DNA from 2 places in the Salibacterium sp. K-3 genome. Region 2 is predicted to be linked to the other one. Evidence: predicted binding sites of a transcription regulator. Region 2 holds the regulator's gene; the other holds the start of a gene.

Region 1 (3,381 bases), on a different contig from region 2:
GGAGCCGCGCTCCGCCAGGTGGAAAATATTCAACTTGTGGCCGGCAGGATCGGACTGGAAAACCTTCCTGAGAAAGTACGCGAAATGGCGGAGCTTAGAGTGAAATACCAGGATGTCACCCTGAAAGAACTCGGAGAGATGGTGCCAAGCGGCCCCGTAGGCAAGTCCGGCGTCAACCACAGGCTCCGCAAAATCGACCAGCTTGCTGAAAAGATCCGCAACGGTGAAGATGTCGTACTGCCGGAAAACGGGATTCATGCAGAATAAAGGAAAAAGGGAGGAACAACCATTTGATTGAAAAAACAGCAGAAGTGCGTTTAAAGACGGGATTGCAGGCCAGGCCTGCTGCTTTATTTGTTCAGGAAGCAAACCGCTTTCAATCCGATGTATTTATTGAAAAAGAAGACAAAAAGGTGAACGCGAAAAGCATCATGGGGATTATGAGCCTGGCCGCGAGAAGCGGAGAATCGATTAAGCTTACGGTGGACGGGGTGGATGAACAGGAAGCGTCCGAGGAACTGGTCCGCTTTGTGGAAAAAGAAGAATAAAAAAACCGGCATCCTTTTCCAAGGTGCCGGTTTTTTGCATTATTTGTACAGAACGTCGTCGACGAGGCCGTAGTTTTTCGCTTCTTCGGCCGTCATAAAGTTGTCGCGGTCGGTGTCGCGCTCGATAATCTCTTTCGGCTGGCCGGTGCGCTCTGATAGAATGTTGTTCAGCTTGTCGCGGATTTCAAGGATCCGGCGGGCATGAATGTCAATATCCGTAGCCTGTCCCTGGGTACCGCCGAGCGGCTGGTGAATCATAACTTCACTGTTGGGCAGGGCATAGCGCTTGCCTTCTTTTCCTGCTGCAAGCAGGAAGGATCCCATCGAAGCAGCCATTCCCACGCAGATAGTGGAAACCTCAGGTTTAATGTGCTGCATGGTGTCATAGATGGCCATGCCTGCTGTGATCGAACCTCCCGGACTGTTGATGTAAAGGGAAATATCTTTATCCGGATCGTCCGCAGCCAAAAACAGCAGCTGGGCGACAACGGAGTTGGCAATGTTATCGTCAATGCCGGAACCGAGCATAATAATACGGTCTTTTAACAGCCTCGAATAAATGTCATACGCGCGTTCTCCGCGGTTGGTCTGTTCAATAACTGTTGGAATCAAGTTCATGTGTTACATCCTCCTTCTTTAAATGCGTGCAGCTCTTGCTCAGCTGTTGATTCCATCATACCCCAATGGTCAATAATGGTCAAATAAAAAGAACCGGCTACTGCATCATGTCCGTCTCTCATTGTACATGATAAAATAAAAAACCTCGAATGATTTACAGCCGGACCTCCTCTTTGTGTTTCTCTTCGTTATGTACAACGAAATTCCTTCTGTATTTTACCCGTTTTTTCAAGGATTCAAACTTCGTTAAAAAAACGGACAAGGAAAGAGAAACGACACTGATTCCGCGATATAATAAGAAGTATAGAAAAATTTGAGGAGATAACGTACGAGCGCCTTCACATATGATATAATAGGTAAACGCTTTCAACGAAAAAGGGAGGAATTTTAATGAACCTGGAAATGGGCCTGCACCAGAAACAAACAATGAACCTCGTCATGACGCAGGAGCTTCGCCAGGCTATCTCCTTATTACAGCTTTCGACGATCGAGTTAACGAAATATATAGAAGAGACAGCGCTGGAGAATCCGCTGATGGAAATGGAAGAGACGTCTTCGGGTATGCAGGAAGATTCCGGCTATGACATGCCGGTAATGTGGAAAGATGAAGCGTCCGGAAACGGGATGCAGGAGGACGGAGGGGACGGATCGCCGTTTGACCGCCTCCAGAACGCGGCAGCGGGGATTACCGGTTATCTGGAAGAACAGATACGGATGCTGGAGACCGGACCGCTTGAAACGGAGCTCTTGTATTATCTGGCCGGCAACGTCAATGATCACGGATATCTTGAAGGAACATATGAAGAAACGGCCGCAGTGCTTCCGGTTGCCCGCGAAACGTATGAAGAGGCGGTGCAAGAACTTCAGACTCTGGAGCCGGCGGGAGTGGGGGCACGTTCACTTGGGGAATGCCTCTTTCTACAGCTAAAGCGGAGGCAGCCACGGCATCCATTGGCCGAAAAAATCGTGACAGAGCATCTCCAGGATTTCGGGGAGCGGAAATGGAAAGAGCTTTCTTCCCGGATGAACGTGACGCTGGAGGATATCCAGGCTGTCCATGATGACATTCAACAGCTGGATCCCCATCCCGGTGCAGGGTTTGGCGGAGAATCACCGGTTCGTCTTATTCCTGATGTGTATGTGGAGCGGGAAGGGCACAGCTTTGTGGTACGTCTCCGGGACGACAGCCTGCCGAAAATCAGGATGAACCGCCAATACCGACACCTGCTTGAACAGAAAGCGGAAGGAGAAGCGGCGGAATACGCAGAGAAGAAATACAGGCAGCTGGTGTGGCTGCTGAAAAGCATCGATCAGCGGCAGCATACCATCCGGGCGGTTACTGAAGCCGTTGTCCATCACCAGGAAGAATTTTTCCGCCGCGGTTCGTCGGCATTGAGGCCGCTTACGCTGAAAGATATCGCGGAAGAAGCGGGTGTACACGAATCCACTGTTTCCCGGACGACCGCCAATAAGTATGTCCAGACTCCGCACGGCCTGTTTGAACTGAAGTACTTTTTCACTACCGGAATTGAAGGTCAGAACGGCAGCTGGACCTCCGCTTATGCGGTCAAAAACCTGATAAGGGAGAAAGTGGAAGAAGAAAACAAACAGAAGCCGCTTTCCGACCAGAAAATCGCTTCTCTGATGGAAGCGGAAAAAGAAATATCCGTTTCGCGCCGCGCGGTCGCAAAGTACCGGGAGGAACTGCATATTCCATCTTCCTCCAAACGGAAACGGTATACCTGAAATACAAGAGGGAGGGTGCTGTACAATGAGACAGCTCCTTCTTTTTTGTAAGATTAAGCGGACGGTTTGGACGGCAGACTGTCCATAAAACGTAGGATGCAGCCACTTTTCGCGAAACCGGTCTGGAAAATGTCCAATATTTTTATATACCGGCCATTTTTTCCTCGATATACTCAGAAATGTCCCGTTCCATGTTTTTATGGACATTTTACTGTAGAAAAAGGGTATAGTATGGGGGACAGGGGAAATGATACATGAAGATACAAAAACTTTTTATTGCCTGCCGGAATATTCCTTGATAAGATAAAAGGGAAAGAAGCAGGGAGCTTTTTTTTATTCCGTAGGCGGGACTGAAAATGTCACCCTGGGACAAATTACGTCCCGAAGGCAGATCTTACGATGAGGTACATATGCGACAATTAATCGAACTACAAAAAAAGCTGCAGCCGGATGTTCTCGAGGTGATGGA
Region 2 (3,381 bases):
GAAGTTAAGCTCTCCAGCGCCGATGATAATGAAGGGGCAACCCTTTGTGAAAGTAGGACGCTGCCAGGCCCCAAAGGACTGCCGGATGATGATCCGGCGGTCTTTTTTTATTAAATAGGCCTAAATCAAGCTGCAGCATCCATCCGCTTCAGATCCCACACGAAGGACTGCAGGATGCCAGCTTTCTCAGCCGAACATCCTATTTCCGGGACGCTTGCACTTTTCTTAGTTATGTAAAGATCAAAACCGGTAGGTGATACGTTGTATCCGGTATTTATATAAATATTATATGTCTTTATGGTACGATTTTTGAAACGTGTTTATTCTCAGAGCTTCGGATGTTAGAATGGTTTTTCTTTTTCTAAAAGCGAGGCGGAAACGTACAGGTTTGATAAAAGGAAAGGAGATGTCTTATGGATGCATTTTTTACGCAGGAGTCATATATTATTATGGTACGGATTATATCGGCAGCAGCACTTGCTGGATTGATTGGCGCGGAGCGTGAATATAAAAGGCATCCGGCGGGATTTCGGACGCACATGCTGGTGGGAACGGGCGCGTGCCTGGCGATGGTAATGGCGCTATTTGGTTTTCAGCCTTATCTTGAGGCAAACGAAGAGGTGGCCCGGTACGATCCGTCCCGTCTGGCTTCTTATGTCATAAGCGGTGTTGGATTTTTGGGAGCAGGCACCATTATTGTGCAGGGGGTATCCATCAAAGGTTTAACAACGGCAGCTTCTATCTGGGTAGTCGCAGCGATCGGATTAGCTGCGGGAGCCGGTATGTATTTTGCAGCCATTTTGACGACGATTATTGTGCTGTTGAGTCTTCTTTTTCTGAATAACATTGAACGGCTATTTCAGACCTCTTCTTCTCAGAAAAAGGTTAATATCATTATGGATAAAGATAATAGTCCGTTATCTGATGTAGTTAAAGCATTCGAAGAAGAGAACGTACTTGTGAAAAAGGTGGCGGGCAGTGCAGATAATACGGCCGAATTGGAACAGAAATTATCCTTTGTTTTTTATATTGAAGATTCCTCTGAAACGAATCATACGGTACTTTATGACCGTCTGATAAAAATCAACGGTGTTCTGGAAGTGGAAATGACATGGACCTCCTGATAGAGCCCCTGGTACTTGATTTTTGTTCTGCTTTGTATTATATTTAAAGTCAAAGATAGTCAAAGTCAGAAGCGTGAGAAATACATGTAACCGGGAAGGAGGCTGGCCCTTTTGCGTAATATTTCAGATGGCATTGAAAAATATTTAAAGCAGATTCTTACTCAAAGTGACAGGGATTTAATTGAAATAAAGCGAAGTGAACTGGCGAAACGTTTTGAATGTGTGCCGTCGCAGATTAATTATGTAATCAGTACCAGATTTACGAATGAAAAAGGATATATTGTGGAAAGCAAAAGGGGCGGCGGCGGGTATATTCGTATTACAAAAGTGAAGGTGGATGATCATGCCGAGTTGATTGACCAGCTGCTTATGCTGATAGACGGAGGAGTGGATCAGGTAACAGCGGAGAGCATCATCATGCGCCTGTATGAAGAGGAAGCCATATCAAGGCGGGAGGCCAACGTAATGGCTTCTGCCGTGGACCGCAATATTCTATCGCTGAAATATGCAGAAGAGCGGGACAGGGTTCGTGCGAAAATGCTGAAAGCCATGCTTCAGAGTCTGCGTTATCAGTAAAACAGACTGCGGAGGGAGGATGTAGGAAGTGCTTTGTCAAGAATGTCAAACACGCCAGGCGACGCTGCATTTCACCAAAATCATTAATGGTAAAAAAGCAGAGATGCACGTTTGTGATGACTGTGCCCGGGATAAAGGAGAACAGATTCCGGGATCGAACAGTTATTCCATTCATGAATTATTATCGGGTTTGTTGAATGTTGATCAGGTATCCGGCAATAATGAATTTAAGTCTGCAGGAACCACGGAACAAAAACAGCTGGTTTGTGATCAGTGCGGCCTGACATATGAGCGTTTTGCAAAAACAGGCCGATTCGGGTGCGCACGGTGTTATCACGCCTTTGATGCGAAACTGGATCCGATCCTGAAACGGGTGCACAGCGGAAATTACCGTCATGCCGGGAAAGTTCCGAAAAGAACAGGCGGGAAGATGCAGGTGCAGCGCGAAATTGAAAAGCTCAGGGAAGATCTGCGTACCAGCATTGAAGAGGAAGAGTTTGAAGAAGCAGCCCGTCTGCGCGATCATATCCGGGAATTGGAAGGGAAAATTCAGAACGGGGAGGAGGAGGCTTGATGTCGCTGCAGCGTTTTATATCAAAAGCGATAAGTCCGTGGATGAAAAGCGGACCGGGACCGGACAGTGATATTGTATTAAGTACAAGAATCCGTATAGCCCGGAACATGGAAAACTATCCTTTCCCTGTTTTTGCTTCACCGGAGACGGCAGAAGCTGTTCTGAACCATACAGCCCGGGAGTTTTCGGCCATCCGTCTGCAAGCCGGCGGATCTCTGGAGCGCTTGAACATGGATGACTGTTCTCCCAACGAAAAAAGAGTGCTGGTCGAAAAACATTTGATCAGTCCTCAGTTGGCGGAGCAGTCCCAATTCGGAGCAGTGATGCTCAGTCCGGATGAATCGGTAAGCATCATGCTGAACGAAGAAGATCACATCCGCATGCAGTCACTGTTCCGGGGCTTTCAACTGAGTGAGGGGCTGGATTTTTCCAATAAGCTCGACGACTGGACCGAAGAGAAAATAACATATGCCTTTGATGAAAAACGCGGGTACTTAACAAGCTGTCCCACCAACGTCGGTACCGGGATGAGAGCCTCGGTGATGATGCATCTGCCGGCTCTTGTCATGACTCAGCAGCTGAACCGGATTCTCCCGGCCATTAATCAGCTCGGTCTTGTTGTCCGTGGAATATACGGGGAAGGAAGCGAAGCCCGTGGGAATCTTTTTCAGATATCCAACCAGATAACTCTTGGAAAATCGGAAGAAGATATTGTAGAGGATCTGAAAGGAGTAGTCACCCAGGTTATCCGACAGGAACGCATGGCAAGAGATGCGCTGATGCGTTCATCCAGAACCTACATCGAAGACAAAGTGTTCCGCTCTTACGGTCTGTTGAAAAACAGCCGTATCATAGGATCAAATGAGGCAACCGAACGCCTTTCGGATGTCAGGCTTGGCATTGACCTGGATTTAATTGAAGGAATTTCGGGTAATATCCTGAATGAACTGATGATTTTGACCCAGCCGGCTTTCCTCCAGCAGTATGCAGGCCGTGAATTGGCCGCGGATGAGCGTGATGTGAGACGCGCTGCGCTGATTCGTGAGAGAATGGAGCTGGAGGAAGAAAACGGAGAGTAAGCTATTAACTAGTGGAGGTGCGCATAGA

What was found. Region 2 encodes CtsR, which represses protease genes until heat stress. Its sites were predicted from a motif close to ATGGTCAATAAAGGTCAAACA; they were not measured.
Region 1: a site for CtsR is predicted at 1,232-1,252, ahead of clpP (ATP-dependent Clp endopeptidase proteolytic subunit ClpP). Genes of this name have one in related genera too.

Annotation. Positions count from the first base shown of each region.
Region 1 covers NZ_JBSVZE010000001.1:877,729-881,109, forward strand. The annotation lists gene whiA (DNA-binding protein WhiA) at 1-267, shown strand, start outside; gene ACW9JV_RS04115 (HPr family phosphocarrier protein) at 291-548, shown strand; gene clpP (ATP-dependent Clp endopeptidase proteolytic subunit ClpP) at 588-1,166, opposite strand; gene rpoN (RNA polymerase factor sigma-54) at 1,557-2,912, shown strand; gene ACW9JV_RS04130 (sugar-binding transcriptional regulator) at 3,323-3,381, shown strand, end outside.
Region 2 covers NZ_JBSVZE010000004.1:55,107-58,487, reverse strand. The annotation lists partial or broken rRNA gene rrf (5S ribosomal RNA) at 1-69, shown strand, start outside; gene ACW9JV_RS18970 (MgtC/SapB family protein) at 414-1,124, shown strand; gene ACW9JV_RS18965 (CtsR family transcriptional regulator) at 1,236-1,700, shown strand; gene ACW9JV_RS18960 (UvrB/UvrC motif-containing protein) at 1,729-2,274, shown strand; gene ACW9JV_RS18955 (protein arginine kinase) at 2,274-3,353, shown strand; gene clpC (ATP-dependent protease ATP-binding subunit ClpC) at 3,381-3,381, shown strand, end outside.